DNA from 2 places in the Mycoplana sp. BE70 genome. Region 2 is predicted to be linked to the other one. Evidence: riboswitches for the same ligand, from Rfam matches in the RefSeq annotation. Region 2 holds a riboswitch; the other holds the start of a gene.

Region 1 (7,942 bases), on a different contig from region 2:
CCCGCCCGCCGGTGATCGCGGAATTCCAGTCGGACGCCGTGGAACTCGAAGAGCGCGCGCCGCCCAGGGTAGCGCGGATGACCCTCTACGGCATCACCGCGCTGATCGGCTCGGCCATCCTTTGGGCATCGCTATCGAAGATCGACGAGGTCGTCATCGCCCCCGGCAAACTCGTCACCACGCAGCCGACCATCGTCGTCCAGCCGCTCGAGACGTCGATCATCCGATCCATCGAGGTCTCGGCGGGAGACGTGGTCCACGCCGGCCAGACGCTGGCCAGAATGGACGCAACCTTCAGCCAATCGGACGCCGACCAGCAGCGCACGAAATTTTCCGCCCTCGACGCGCAGGTGAAGCGCATCGACGCCGAACTCGCAGGGGTCGACTACACGGCAAACCCAGGCAGTTCACCGGATGAACTACTGCAAGCGCAGCTTTTCGCCCAGCGGCGTGCTTACTACCTCGCGCAGGTGCAGAATTTCGACCAGCAGATCGCCGGCCAGCTTGCGGCGATCTCCTCCAGCAAGGATCAGCAGACGGTGCTGACGAACCGGCGCGACAATCTCAATCGCATCGAAGGGGCGCGCGAGTCGCTCTACCGGAAGGACAGCGGATCGCTGATCAACTTCCTTGGCGCGCGTGACGCGCGGCTTGATGTCGAGACGAGCCTGTCGGCGTTGCGCGGCAAGGCGGCGGAAGCCGATCACACGCTGGCGAAACTGCGAGCCGACCGGCAGGCTTTTGTCGAGGACTTTCGCAGGGCGTCGATGGAACAACTGGTCGAGCTACGCAACCAGCGCGACACCGCCGCCGACGAATTGAAGAAAATGGAACTGAGGCGCGAGATGATCACGCTGACGGCGCCGGCCGACGCCGTCGTCCTCGACCTGGCCCAGCGCTCGGTCGGCTCGGTGGTCCGCGAGGCCGAGCCGATCGTGACGCTCGTCCCCCTCAACGTCCCGCTCGAAGCGGAGGTCTCGGTCAACTCCCGCGACATCGCGCGCGTCGCAGTCGACAGCGAAGCCCGGATCAAGCTCGACGCCTATCCGTTCCAGAAGTACGGAACAGCTTCCGGGACGATCCGCACGATTAGCCGCGACGCCTTCAACCCGACCCAGCAGGAAGCGACCACGGGACAATCGCCTGCTCCCTACTTCAAGGCCCGGGTGCCGCTGACCGACATGCAACTCCACTCCGACGGTGAGCCGATCCGACTCCTGCCGGGCATGACGGTCTCGGCCGAGATCAAGGTCGGTCGCCGAACCGTGATCTCCTATTTCCTCTATCCGCTGCTGCGCGGGCTCGACGGCGCCATCCGGGAGCCTTGATAGCCTTGCCGAGGCACTGCAGTGATCCCTACGCTAAATGACGAAGAAGTCGCTATAAGCGATGCCCGCACTTTTCAGACCCGCTGACAGGTCGGCGAACTGCACGGCCTTGTAGGCGGATCCGGAACCATCGCGATCGAAGAACAGCGCCCCGGTCGCATCGTTGTAGATGATGCGGTCGCTGGCATCGGCAGCGGCAGTTCCGATCCGGAAGGCATCGGCTGACAAAGCACCGGCCTTCAAGCCGCGGAAGATCGCGTCGTCCAGATGGATGATGTCGGACTTCGTGTCGAAGTCGCTGATTTTGTCGATATTCTTGCTGCTCAGGGCGGAGTTGAAGACGAAAGTGTCACTGCCACGCCCCCCGGTCAGAGTGTCGGCACCCGCGCCTCCGTTCAGAACGTTCTTTCCGGCGTTGCCGACCAGAACGTTGTCGAGCGCGTTGCCGGTGCCGCCAATGTTTTTGGTACCGGTCAGCGTCAGGTTTTCGAGGTTTGCACCGAGCGTGAGCGTGACGGAACTCTTGACGAGGTCGACGCCTCCATTCGCATCCTCCTTGATCGTGTCGCCGCCATCGGTGATGTAGGTGTCGTTGCCGGCACCGCCAACCAGCGTGTCCTTGCCGGTACCGCCGTTCAGGACGTTCTTGCCGGCATTGCCGGTCAGTGTGTTGGCGAGGGCGTTGCCGGTGCCGTTCAGCGCGCCGGTTCCGCCAAGGATCAGGTTTTCGACGTTCGCCGAAAGCACCAAGCTGACGGTGGATTTGACGGTGTCCCTGCCCGCACCCGCTCTTTCGATAACGACATCTCCCGCGTTGTCGACGATATAGGTGTCGTTGCCGGCACCGCCGTCGAGCCGGTCGGCCCCCTTTCCGCCATCGAGCACGTCGTCGCCCTCGTAGCCGAACAGCCGGTTGGAGGCGATGTTGCCGGTCAATGCATTGGCAAGCTCATTGCCGTGCCCCTCGACGCTCGCGTTGCCGGCGAGCACGAGGTTTTCGAAGTTGTCGTCCAAATACCAGGTGGTGCGGGTTTCGACGGTATCGACGCCTTGATCCGCTGTTTCAGTCAAAACGGCGTCTGCGTTGCGGATGACGTAGTAGTCATTTCCCTGACCGCCCGACACGGTGCCGGTGATCGATCCGCCGATCAGGTTGATGCGGTCGTTGCCCTCTCCCATGTCCACATTGCCGTCGATGACGCCGCCGTTATTGAGCGTCAGCGCATCGTCGCCAGCCTGGAAGGAAATGTTGCCCTGAACGAAACCGGAGTTGGAGAAGGTGTCCGCCCCTCCACCGAGGTCCAGGTCCCCTCTTATCGTACCGGTGTTGACCACCTGTTCGGCGGCAAGGCCACCGATTACCGCGTTCTGACTACCGCCCAGCTTGTCGTGCGCGGCAATCGTGCCGGAATTGAAGATCGTGTTGACCTGTGCCGCATTCGTGAGCACCTCGAGCCGACCATTGATAGTACCTGTGTTGTTGATCGCAGCCTTGCCCACTCCGTCCCCATAAGCGGCGACGACACCATTTATGACCCCACTGTTGGCGATATAGGTGACGTCCGATCTGGCAACGACTGCAGTATAGCCTCCCCCGATTGTCCCGTTGTTGGTGAGGTCGAATTGCGTCAAGACGACATAGATACCGTCGGTGGAGCCGTAAATCTCGCCATCGTTCTGCATTCTCACCGTGGCCTCCAACTTTGGTGCCCAGGCGATGATCGCCGTCGTCGAACTCGTGATCGATCCTGTGTCCCCGACCCCGATCTTGCTGTCGATCCCCTCACCCAGATAGATGCCAGGCCCCCAGTCCGCGAAAACGTTTCCTTCGACATTGAATACGCGGCTGTTCGCCTTGGCGCTGGCGTCGATCGCGCCGCGGTAGGCCGAGCCGTCGGGCGCGGTTGCAAGCGTGACACCCTCCCGTACCAGCCAGACACCACTGGCAACCGAGGCTGTCACGGGTGTGGTCGAGTCTTCCTTGATAAGGTGAACCGCCATTTGAGTTTCCTCCATCACGGCTCGGTCCGATGCCGCAACGGCGGCCTGGCTTCGGTTGCTAGCGCTAAGCGAGACAACTGGTTGTCACCAAGGAAACAGCTAACGTGAAATTGAGAGAGGATGCCGAACGAGCGGCGGCGGCGAAGCTGCGGCCGGCGCGCGTCGGGATTCATTCGATCGGGTCGCAGTGAGCGCCCGGCTCAGCTGGTGCGGAAATGCTTCGACAGCTTCAGGCCCTGCGCCTGGTAGTTGGAGCCCAGTCCGGTGCCGTAGAGGCTTTCGGGAAGCTCGAGCATGCGCTCGTAGACGAGACGCCCGACGATCTGCCCGTGTTCGAGGATGAAGGGCACCTCATGGCTGCGCACTTCCAGCACCGCCCGGCTGCCCGAGCCGCCGGCGGCGGCGTGTCCAAAGCCGGGATCGAAGAAGCCGGCATAGTGGACGCGGAACTCGCCGACGAGCGGATCGAACGGTGTCATTTCGGCGGCATAGAGCGGCGGCACGTGCACCGCCTCGCGCGAGACAAGGATGTAGAATTCATCCGGATCGAGGATCAGTTCGTTGCGGCCGCGGCTGAACAGCGGCTCCCAGAAATCGAACACGTCGTGCTGGTTCTTCTTGTCGACGTCGACGACGGCCGTGTGGTGCTTGCCGCGATAGCCGACGAGGCCCTCCGGCCCGGTGCCCACCAGGTCGATTGATAGCGCAATACCGCCGCCCGAGACGTTCGGCGTGTCGCTCGCCACCAGCGTGTCGGATGCGTGCAGGGCCAGTAGCTCGGCGTCTGTCAGCAGCGCATTGCCGCTGCGAAAGCGGATCTGAGAGAGGCGCGAACCGCGCCGCACGACGATCGGGAAGGTCCGGGGCGAGATCTCGAGATAGAGCGGCCCCTTGTATCCGGCCGGGATCTTGTCGAATTCCTGCGCCCGATCGGTGATGACGCGGGTGAAAATGTCGAGCCGACCGGTCGAACTTTTCGGGTTGGTGGAAGCGGACAGTTCCTCCGGCAGGTCGAGGCTTTCCATCAGCGGCACGATATAGACGCAGCCCGTCTCCAGTACGGCGCCGTCGGTAAGGTCGATCACATGCAGCTTCAGCCGGTCGAGCTTGTCGGCGACCAGATGGGCGGGCCCGGGCAGGAAACTGGCGCGGACGCGGAAGGCCTTCGAGCCCAGGCGCAGATCGAGGCTCGCCGGCTGAATCTGGTCGCGGTCCAGCGCGGCCTCGCTTACCAGCCTGTTGTTGTCGAACAGCCCCTTGATGGCGCGATCCGCCAGAATTCCCGTTGCACGTACCATAGACCGTTCCTTTAAACTGGCCGACAAAACCAAATGCCGGCAATTGACGCAAGCACCGCCTCGCAGTATGGAGCGGATATCCCGTGGTGATTTGGCCGGTCGGCTTGCAGCCACGTTAAACAAGTAGCTAAAAAGGCCGGGTGTCCAACCGGCCTGCTTTTCGCGGCCGGTTTTTTTGTTTTGGAAGGCAATCATCATGAGCAAGTCCTGGCGCCCGGCAACCCAACTCGTCCATGGCGGCACCACCCGTTCGCAGCACGCCGAAACCTCCGAAGCCATCTTCCTGACCCAGGGTTTCGTCTACGAGACCGCGGAAGCCGCCGAGGCTCGCTTCAAGGGTGAGACAGAGGGCTTCATCTACGCCCGCTACGGCAGCCCGACGAACGACATGTTCGAGCGGCGCATATGCCTGCTCGAAGGCGCCGAGGAAGGCCGCGCCATGGCATCCGGCATGGCGGCGGTTGCTGCCGCGATCCTCTGCCAGGTGAAGGCCGGCGACCATATCGTCGCCGCCCGCGCCCTGTTCGGCTCCTGCCGTTGGGTGGTCGAGACGCTGGCGCCGAAATACGGCGTCGAGTGTACGCTCGTCGACGGGCGCGATCTCGCCAACTGGGAAAAGGCGGTCAGGAAGAACACGAAGGTCTTCTTCCTCGAAAGCCCGACGAACCCGACCCTCGAAGTGGTCGACATCGCCGGCGTGGCCAAGCTCGCAAACCAGATCGGCGCCAAGGTCGTCGTCGACAACGTCTTCGCCACCCCGCTGTTCCAGAAGCCGCTTGAGCTCGGCGCCCATGTGGTCGTCTACTCGGCCACCAAGCACATTGACGGCCAGGGCCGCTGCCTCGGCGGCATCGTGCTGTCCGACAAGGAGTGGATCGAGGAAAGCCTGCAGGACTACTTCCGCCACACCGGTCCCGCCATGTCGCCGTTCAACGCCTGGACGCTGCTGAAGGGGATCGAAACGCTGCCGCTGCGCGTCAAGCAGCAGACCGAAAACGCTTCGCGCATTGCCGACCTTCTCGCCGATCACCCGAAGGTTGCCCGCGTCATCTACCCCGGTCGCAAGGATCACCCGCAGGCCGACATCATCGCCAGGCAGATGTCCGGCGGCTCCACGCTGATCTGCATCGAGCTCAAGGGTGGCAAGGAAGCCGCCTTCGCGCTGCAGAACGCGCTCGAGATCGTCGAGATCTCCAACAATCTCGGCGACGCAAAGAGCCTGATCACACATCCGGGAACGACGACGCACAAGAACCTGACCGACGAGGCCCGCGCCGAACTCGGCATTTCGCCCGGCACCGTCCGCTTCTCCGCGGGCATCGAGGACAGCGAGGACCTGCTCGCCGACTTCGCCCAGGCGCTGGAGAAGGTGAAATCCTGAACCCGACAAAGCAGCGCATGCCGGCCGTGCGCTGCTTTTTTTTTGCGCCCAGGGGCAGCCAACGCCGCTTGACGATCGACAATTGTCTTGATCGGATCGTCGAGAACGTGCCAACCAATGGATAGCGGTGAGCGTGCTGCCGCAAATGCCAAAGCGCAGATGCGATGCACCTGCGTGCATGGTTCGCCGCAACCCGTTCGAGAGCAATCAGCCTAAGGCCTTGGAATGTACAGAGCGCTTACCCGCGATATCGAGGTCACTGTCGAGCCCTACTTCCTGGAGGAGCAATCCGACCCGGACGACAGCCGCTATGTCTGGGGATACCGCATCGTCATCGCCAACCATTCCGATGCGACGGTCAGGCTGATGACGCGCTATTGGCACATCACCGACCAGAACGGGCTCGTTGACGAGGTCAGCGGTCCCGGCGTGGTTGGCGAACAACCGGTGCTGGGACCGGGGGATACGTACGAGTACTCCTCCGGCTGCCCGCTCGACACGCCATCCGGTGTCATGTTCGGCCATTACCAGATGGAAACGACGAGCGGCGAAGCGTTCGAGGTCACCATCCCCGCCTTCTCGCTTGATGCGCCGGGCCAGAGCCGCACCCTGAACTGAAAGCCCCGGCGCCTAGAGCCTTTCCGGGTTAGATTGAAGCATTCTGTTGGCTCAAACGGAGTCGGATGGTCGACCGGTCGGCGCGTGTCGTAGCCATGTGCTACGGCCAAGCCGACCGGTCGATCAGGCGGCCCGTTTCAGCCAACAGAATGCTTCAATCTAACCCGGAAAGGCTCTAGATCGCGCCGTCGCTGTTGAAGATGTCGGCCATCACCTTCCAGTCGTCGCCGGCCTTCTTCCAGACGACCACGTACTTTCCCTTTTCGTCAACGGGCTTGTCGGTCGAGTATCCGAGTTCGTACGTTCCGATCTCATAGGCGATGTCGCCCGACTGGGCGACCTCAACAAGGGAGGGCGAAAAGGTGAGGGAAGTCCTTCATGCCGACCAGGCCCTTCCAGGCGGCCTCGACTGCGTCTCGTCCCTTGGCAATCGGCATGCCCGGCGCCAGGATCGATCCGTCTTCGGCATAGAACGCAGCGATGGCCTTCGGGTCCTTTGTCGCGACGGCGTTCAGCCAGGCCTCGTCATTCTTCAGAATCTGCTGCTTGTCGGCGTCCGAGTTCGCCACCGGCATATCGGCCGCCATCATTGTCATCGGCACGAGAAAGGCAAATGCGCGGATCATGGCCTGCTCCTCAACGAGCGTGGCGGCCGGACGAAGCGGTCACCGCGATCGTACTGTCCAGCGTGCGCGCAATTCTAACACAAAAGCGGACGCCTGGGCCGGCGTCCGCCTTTGCAACAGGATCGTATGCGTCAGGCGGCGGTGACTTCGCCAACCTCGAAGCGGTACGTCGTCGAACAGAATTCGCATGTTGCCGCGATATGGCCGTCGGTCGCCGTATGCTCGACCTCGTCCGGCGACAGGCCCGACAGAACCGCCTTGAGCTTGTCGCGCGAACAGGAACAGCGGTCGAACACCGCCTGTGGCGGGTAGACCCGCACGCCGCGCTCATGGAAAAGCCGGAACAACAGCCGCTCGGTTCCGACATTCGGATCCGTCAGCTCGTCGGCATCGATCGTCTCGACGAGCGATCGGGCTTCGGACCACTTGTCGTCCTCAGCGACACTGTGGCCGACTTCCTCGCCGTCTCCGCCCGGCAGATCCGCCTGGCGCATGCGCTCCGGCGACTCCGGCAGAAACTGCGCAACCATGCCGCCCGCACGCCAGCGGTGACGGGCTTTGCCGTTCTCATCGCGATCGAACAGTTCGGCCACGCCGAGGCGGACCCGCGTCGGAATCTGTTCCGACTGGCGGAAATAGACCCCGGCGATCTCCTCGAGCGTGTGGCCATCGAGCGCGACGATGCCCTGG
Region 2 (7,942 bases):
TGTTGCGGCGCACCTGCTCTTCCACCAGCTGCATCGGCACTTGCAGGTTCTTGCCGAACGGCGTGTCGCCGAAGGCCTTGTTCATCTGCTCGCGCATCTGCGACTGCTGCTCGGTGAACGCCTGCATCGAATGCTCGAGGTAGCTCGGAACCACCATCTGCATCTGATCGCCGTAGAAGCCGATGAGCTGGCGGAGGAAGGAGATCGGCAGCAGCGTGTTGCCGGTCTTCGATTCCTGCTCGAAGATGATCTGGGTCAACACCGAATGCGTGATGTCATCGCCGGATTTCGCGTCCTGGACAATGAAGTTCTCCCCCTTCTTCACCATCACCGCAAGATCGTCGAGCGTCACATAGGTGCTCGTGCCCGTGTTGTAGAGTCGCCTGTTCGCATACTTCTTGATCGTGATCTGACCGTCATTCTTGGCCATCTGGGTCTCCTCATCCCCGCATTTCCAATCGCTTGCTGGTCGCTGCGAGTATCCGCAAAAATAATGGTATGACAATCCAATTGTGCGTTGCAGTGAAAAAAATGCTGCGCAACATTTTTTAGCGCGCCCGCGCTGCGAGCGCAGCACGGCTGCAGCACGGACGGCGACCGCGACAACCCGTTTGACTCTCCATCGAAGCTTTGCCAGTTTTGCCGTTGAGGTGGTTGCTCTGCAGGGTCGTCGACTGGCACGCAACCGGAAGGATTTCCCGCGCCGGGAACCGCCGCAAGCTGCGGCGCACCTGCGGTCGTGGGTCGAAAGAGTGAGGAAAAGACCCCCATGAGCACTTCGTCCATCGTCATCGCCAGCGCGGCCCGCACCGCCGTCGGCTCCTTCAATGGCGCCTTCGCCAACACGCCCGCCCATGAACTCGGCGCCACAGTGATCGCGGCCGTTCTCGAGCGGGCCGGCGTATCCGCAAGCGAGGTGGACGAGGTCATCCTCGGCCAGGTGCTGTCGGCCGGGGAGGGTCAGAACCCGGCCCGCCAGGCGGCGATGAAGGCCGGCGTACCCCAGGAGAAGACCGCCTGGGGCATGAATCAGCTCTGCGGCTCCGGCCTGCGAGCCGTCGCCCTCGGCATGCAGCAGATCGCAACCGGTGACGCCAACATCATCGTCGCCGGCGGCATGGAGTCGATGTCGATGGCGCCGCACTGCGCGCATCTGCGCGGCGGCGTGAAGATGGGCGACTTCAAGATGATCGACACGATGATCAAGGACGGCCTGACCGACGCCTTCTACGGCTATCACATGGGCATCACGGCGGAGAACGTCGCCCGGCAGTGGCAGCTGTCCCGCGACGAGCAGGATGCCTTTGCCGTCGCTTCGCAAAACAAGGCCGAAGCTGCGCAGAAGGCGGGCCGCTTCAAGGACGAGATCGTCCCCTTCACCGTCAAGACCCGCAAGGGCGACATCATCGTCGATAGCGACGAGTATATCCGCCACGGCGCGACGCTGGATTCCATGGCGAAGCTGAAACCGGCCTTCGACAAGGACGGCACGGTGACGGCCGCCAACGCCTCCGGCATCAACGACGGCGCGGCGGCGGCTCTTCTCATGAGCGAAGCCGAAGCCGCGCGTCGCGGCATCCAGCCGCTGGCCCGCATCGTCTCCTGGGCGACCGCCGGCGTCGACCCGAAGATCATGGGAACCGGCCCGATCCCGGCCTCCCGCAAGGCACTCGAAAAGGCCGGCTGGAAGGTTGGCGATCTCGGCCTCGTCGAGGCCAACGAAGCGTTTGCCGCCCAGGCTTGCGCCGTCAACAAGGACCTCGGCTGGGATCCTTCGATCGTCAACGTCAATGGCGGCGCGATCGCCATCGGCCATCCGATCGGCGCCTCTGGCGCGCGCGTCCTCAATACGCTTCTGTTCGAAATGAAGCGCCGCGGCGTCTCCAAGGGCCTGGCAACGCTCTGCATCGGCGGCGGCATGGGCGTCGCCATGTGCGTGGAACGGATGTAAGCACCTGCCAACATCGGCCGGCACGCCGCACATCGCATTCAAGGGTGGCGCTTCAGGCGCCACTCCAAGGCCCAACGAAAAAACGTCTGAGGGGAGTGCACACATGAGCAGGGTAGCATTGGTCACTGGCGGCACGCGCGGCATCGGCGCGGCCATTTCAACGGCTCTCAAAAAGGCCGGTTACAAGGTTGCCGCCACCTACGCCGGCAACGATGAGGCCGCCAACGCCTTCAAGGCCGAAACAGGCATTTCCGTCTACAAGTGGGATGTCTCGAGCTACGACGCCTGCGCGGCGGGAATTGCCAAGGTTGAGGCCGATCTCGGTCCCATCGAGGTGCTCGTCAACAACGCCGGCATCACCCGGGACGTGATGTTCCACAAGATGACGCCGCAGCAATGGAGCGAGGTCATCAACACCAACCTCACCGGCCTGTTCAACATGACCCATCCGGTCTGGACGGGAATGCGCGACCGCAGTTTCGGCCGGATCATCAACATCTCCTCCATCAACGGCCAGAAGGGCCAGATGGGTCAGGTGAACTATTCGGCCGCCAAGGCGGGTGATCTCGGCTTCAGCAAAGCGCTGGCCCAGGAGGGCGCCGCCAAGGGGATCACCGTCAACGCCATCTGCCCGGGCTATATCGGCACGGAGATGGTCCGCGCCGTGCCGGAAAAAGTCCTGAACGAGCGCATCATCCCGCAGATCCCCGTCGGGCGGTTGGGCGAACCCGAGGAGATCGCTCGATGCGTCCTCTTCCTCGCTTCCGATGATGCGGGCTTCATTACCGGTTCGACGATCTCGGCCAACGGCGGGCAGTTCGTGGTCTGAGCCACGGATCGCTGTGCTATAGCTGCTCGCCGTCTGCCGATGGCGAGCAGCGTTCCGCCATCTACCCTTTACGGACCTGCCGCCATCCCTTAGACGGCTCTGCAGTACAGCAGTAGGGGCAGAGGCATGCAGTTTACCGGAACAGCCGACTACGTCGCCGACAAGGATCTGATGGTTGCCGTCAATGCGGCGATCCGGTTGGAGCGGCCACTGCTCGTCAAGGGCGAGCCTGGCACCGGCAAGACCGAACTCGCCCGCCAGGTTGCGACGGCCCTCGGCCTCGACCTCATCGAATGGAACGTGAAATCGACGACGAAGGCCCAGCAGGGCCTCTACGAATATGACGTCGTCTCGCGTCTTCGCGACAGCCAGCTCGGCGACGAGCGCATCAACGACGTGCGCAACTACATCCGCAAGGGCAAGCTCTGGCAGGCCTTCGAGGCGCCGAGGAAAACCGTTCTGCTGATCGACGAGATCGACAAGGCCGACATCGAGTTTCCCAACGACCTCCTGCAGGAACTCGACCGCATGGAATTCCATGTCTACGAGACGAGCGAGACCGTTGCCGCGGCGAACCGCCCGATCGTCATCATCACCTCAAACAACGAGAAGGAACTGCCGGACGCCTTCCTGCGCCGCTGCTTCTTCCACTACATCCGCTTCCCCGACCAGGACACGCTTTCCCGCATCGTCGAAGTCCACTATCCCGGCATCCGCAAGGCGCTGCTTTCGGCCGCACTTTCCACCTTCTTCGATATCCGCGAAACGCCCGGACTGAAGAAAAGGCCTTCCACGTCCGAAGCCCTCGACTGGATCCGGCTGCTGGTGGCCGACGAGGTGGAGCCTGCCGACCTGCGCACCGATCCGAAAACGATGCTGCCTAAGCTCTACGGAGCCCTGCTCAAGAATGAGCAGGATGTGCACCTGTTCGAACGCCTGGCCTTCATGGCGCGGCGCGACGGTTAGCCATTCCGGCATCGCCGATTGATTCCGAGGCGGACTGGCGCTATTTAGGATATGTCCCGTGGTGATTTGGCCGGCCGGCTTGCAGCCACGTAAAACAAGTCGCTAAAGGGCCGCGAGAAGAGACCTTCCCGGACCGGTTGCGATTTTGTCGCCGCCGGTTTTTTTGTTTGATCGAGTGAAGCCATGCCCATCAAGATTCCCGATACGCTGCCTGCTTTCGAGACCCTCGTTCACGAGGGCGTGCGGGTGATGACCGAGACGGTGGCTGTCCGCCAGGACATCCGCCCCTTGCAGATCGGACTCCTGAACCTCATGCCGAACAAGATCAAGACCGAGATCCAGATGGCGCGGCTGGTCGGCGCGTCGCCGCTGCAGGTGGAGCTGTCGCTGGTGCGCATCGGCGGCCACAGGGCGAAGAACACGTCGGAAGAACATCTCCTCGCCTTCTACGACACGTGGGAGGATATCAAGCACCGCAAGTTCGACGGCTTCATCATCACCGGTGCGCCGATCGAGACGCTCGACTACGAGGATGTCACCTACTGGGACGAGATGAAGCAGATCTTCGACTGGACCGAGACGAACGTCCATTCGACGCTGAATGTCTGCTGGGGCGCGATGGCGGCGATCTATCACTTTCACGGCGTGCCGAAGTTTACGCTCGACGAAAAGGCATTCGGTGTCTTCCGCCATCACAATCGCAATCCCTCCTCCGTCTTCCTCAACGGATTTTCGGACGATTTCCAGATCCCCGTCTCGCGCTGGACCGAGGTGCGCTCCGAAGACATCCGCCAGCGACCGGGCCTCGAGATCCTGATGGAATCGGACGAGACGGGCGTCTGTTACGTGCAGGAGAAGGCCGGCAAGCGGCTCTACGTCTTCAATCACGTCGAATACGATTCAACCTCACTTGCCGACGAGTATTTCCGTGATGTGAACGCCGGCGTACCGATCAAGATGCCGAGGAACTATTTCCCGCACAACGACCCGGCGATCCCCCCCTTGAACCGCTGGCGCAGCCATGCGCATCTGCTGTTCGGCAACTGGATCAACGAGATGTACCAGACAACACCGTATGATCTGGAGAAGATTGGCAAGGAAGGATAAGCAGATGACCGGCCTCGTGATCAGACCTGTTGCAGCTGACGACGAGGCCGCGTGGCGCCGTTTGTGGACGGCCTACCTCGCCTTCTACGAGACCGTGCTCCCGGAAGAAATCTACCGATCGACCTTCGCACGGCTGACCGGTGGCGGCGCCAACGAGTTCGCCGGCCTGCTGGCCGTCCTCGACGGCAAGCCTGTCGGCCTCGCCCACTATCTCTTCCATCGCTCGTGCTGGACGACCAACAATGTCTGCTACCTGCAGGATCTCTACGCCGATCCGGAAGTGCGCGGCACCGGCATCGGCAAGGCGCTGATCGAGGCGGTCTATGCGAAGGCTGCCGATGCGGGCACGCCGGAAGTCTACTGGATGACACAGGAATTCAACGCGACCGCGCGCCGTCTCTATGACCGCATCGCCGACAAGACGCCGTTCATCATCTACCAGAAGAACCTCTGACCGCCATGTTCATCCCGTTCTTCCTCGCGCTGAGGACCGCGAAGGTTCCCGTCACCCTGCGGGAGTTCCTGTCGCTGCTGGAAGGCATGGAAGCAGGCATTGCCGACTTCGACGTCGAGGCCTTCTACTATCTTGCCCGCAGCGCGCTGGTGAAGGACGAACGCTTCATCGACCGGTTCGACCGGGTCTTTGCCGAGACCTTCAAGGGGCTCGAAGCCGTGTCGGGCGCGGCACTTGACAGAATCGACGCGAGAATTCCCGAAGCGTGGTTGCAAAAGCTGGCCGAGCGATACCTCACGGATGAGGAGAAACGCCTGATCGAGAGCCTCGGCGGCTTCGACAAGCTCATGGAGACCCTGCGCCAGCGCCTAGCCGAGCAGAAGGGACGCCACCAGGGCGGCTCGAAGTGGATCGGCACGGCCGGCACCTCTCCTTTCGGCGCGTTCGGCTACAATCCGGAAGGCGTTCGCATCGGCCACGCCTCCCGGCACCGCCGGGCCGTCAAAGTCTGGGACCGGCGCGAATTCAAGGACTACGACGACAGCGTTGAACTCGGCACCCGCAACATCAAGGTCGCGCTGAAACGGCTGCGGCGCTGGGTGCGCGAGGGTGCCGTGGACGAACTCGACCTGCCCGGCACGATCCACTCCACCGCCCAGCACGGCTACATCGACGTCGTCACCCGGCCCGAGCGGCGCAATGCGGTGAAGCTGCTGATGTTCTTCGACGCCGGCGGCTCGATGGAATCGCATGTCCGCACCGTCGAGGAGCTCTTCTCGGCGGCACGTGCCGAGTTCCGGCACCTGGAGCATTTCTACTTTCACAACTGCGTCTACGAAGGCGTCTGGAAAGACAGCCGCCGCCGGCGCACCGACGTCACGCCGACGCTTGAGCTGATCCGCACCTACGGCAACGACTATCGCGTGATCTTCGTCGGCGATGCGGCAATGAGCCCGTATGAGATCACCCATCCAGGCGGCTCCGTCGAGCACTGGAACAAGGAGGCCGGCGCGGTCTGGCTGACCCGCATCACCGAGCATTTCCCCCGGGCGATCTGGCTCAATCCGGTGCACCAGGAGCACTGGCGCTACACCCAGTCGACCGACCTGATCGGCCGCCTGATGCACGGCCGCATGTTCCCCCTGACCCTTGCCGGGTTGCAATCGGCGACGAAGGAACTGTCGCGCTGACCGCCGGAAGCAGTTCCGCCAGCATCTCAATGAAGTCGTAACCCGCTGCTGCCGTAGCGCGCTGGCATCGTCGAGGTGCGCATCAATCCTACGCTTCGGCTACACAGGCTGCTATGCTGGCGGTACCCCGGACGGCAAAGGAAGACGACCATGACAACGCAGGCAGTGGGCTTCATCGGACTTGGGTTCATGGGTCAGGGCATGGCGGCAAACATTCTGGCCAAAGGTTATCCGCTGGTGGGCATGGCGCATCGCAACCGCGCGCCGCTCGAGGCCCTGGTCGCGAAGGGAGCGACCGAGGCGAAGTCGCCGCGCGAGATGGCGGAACACTGCGACACCATCGTTCTTTGCGTGACCGGATCGCCCGAAGTGCTGGCGGTCGTCGAGGGGGACGAGGGCATTGCCGCTGCCGGCCGCCCTCTCACGATCATCGATTGCTCCACCTCGGACCCGTCCGTGACCACGTCGCTTGCAGCAAGGCTCGCAGTGAAGGGGACTACGCTCATCGACGCGCCGCTTGGCCGCACGCCGGCCGATGCCGCCGCCGGCACGCTTGACGTGATGGTCGGTGGGACCGATGCCGACGTTGCCCGGGTCCGTCCGATCCTCGACTGTTTCGCCGGCCGCGTCATCCATACCGGACCGACGGGCACCGGCCACACGATGAAACTTCTGAACAATTTCCTGTCGATGGGCTATGCCGCGCTCTATTCGGAAGCCCTCATGCTTGGCCGCAAGGCGGGGCTGACGCCGGAAACCTTCGACAGCGTCATCCGTGGCGGACGGATGGATTGCGGTTTCTACCAGACTTTCTTCCGCTGGGTTCTGGAGCGCGACCCGAACGCGCACAAGTTTGCGATCCGCAACGGTTTCAAGGACATGAGCTATCTGGCCGCCTTCGCCAACGCCGAGGGCGTTGCCAATCCCGTCGGAGCGGCCGTGCGCAATTCATTCGCCCTCGCCGTCAACGCCGGCCGCGGCGACGACTACGTGCCGATGCTGTCGGATTTCGTCGGCGCGGCGAACGGCCTGAAGTAGTCGAAGCTGGGGCACTCCGGTCAGGCCCTCTCCCCGCGCAGAAAGATGACGAGCGAGCGCCCGGCATCCAGCACGTGGTCGCGCGTCAGTCGGGAGGCAAGTTCGGCATCCCCCGCAGCGCATGCCTCGAGGATCGCCTCATGCTCGCGCTTGGCCCGCTGCACGCCGTCGGTCAAAGTGAGCTGTGCCCGCAGATACCGATCAATGCGATCAAGCGAGCCACGGACAATCTGCAGATAGTAGGGCCGGCCGGCGGCCTCGTAGAGGCTGTAGTGAAACAGGCGGTTGGTCTCGCCCCATTTGCCGGGGTCGGGCTCCCGCCCGAACTCCTCGCAATAGGCCCGAGCGATGTCGAGCATCCGCCGATCCATGTTGGGCACGGCCAGACGCATGACCTCTGCCTCGAG

Evidence for each region. Region 2 has a riboswitch for S-adenosylmethionine ahead of metA (homoserine O-succinyltransferase). Riboswitches for the same ligand answer to the same signal wherever they lie in the genome.
Region 1: it holds a riboswitch for S-adenosylmethionine, as region 2 does, so the genes downstream of both, J2Y48_RS01220 (O-succinylhomoserine sulfhydrylase) here and metA (homoserine O-succinyltransferase) in region 2, are expected to answer to the same signal.

What each region holds. Positions count from the first base shown of each region.
Region 1 is NZ_JAVDTM010000001.1:247,088-255,029, forward strand. It holds gene J2Y48_RS01205 (HlyD family type I secretion periplasmic adaptor subunit) at 1-1,328, shown strand, start outside; gene J2Y48_RS01210 (calcium-binding protein) at 1,362-3,329, opposite strand; gene J2Y48_RS01215 (2'-deoxycytidine 5'-triphosphate deaminase) at 3,530-4,627, opposite strand; SAM riboswitch at 4,701-4,779, shown strand; gene J2Y48_RS01220 (O-succinylhomoserine sulfhydrylase) at 4,824-6,008, shown strand; gene apaG (Co2+/Mg2+ efflux protein ApaG) at 6,234-6,626, shown strand; gene J2Y48_RS25310 (hypothetical protein) at 6,802-6,948, opposite strand; gene J2Y48_RS01230 (nuclear transport factor 2 family protein) at 6,968-7,252, opposite strand; gene J2Y48_RS01235 (Hsp33 family molecular chaperone) at 7,384-7,942, opposite strand, start outside.
Region 2 is NZ_JAVDTM010000002.1:248,828-256,769, forward strand. It holds gene phaR (polyhydroxyalkanoate synthesis repressor PhaR) at 1-430, opposite strand, end outside; gene J2Y48_RS04565 (acetyl-CoA C-acetyltransferase) at 770-1,951, shown strand; gene J2Y48_RS04570 (beta-ketoacyl-ACP reductase) at 2,055-2,780, shown strand; gene J2Y48_RS04575 (MoxR family ATPase) at 2,907-3,746, shown strand; SAM riboswitch at 3,795-3,872, shown strand; gene metA (homoserine O-succinyltransferase) at 3,930-4,853, shown strand; gene J2Y48_RS04585 (GNAT family N-acetyltransferase) at 4,858-5,307, shown strand; gene J2Y48_RS04590 (VWA domain-containing protein) at 5,313-6,497, shown strand; gene J2Y48_RS04595 (NAD(P)-dependent oxidoreductase) at 6,648-7,535, shown strand; gene J2Y48_RS04600 (GntR family transcriptional regulator) at 7,556-7,942, opposite strand, start outside.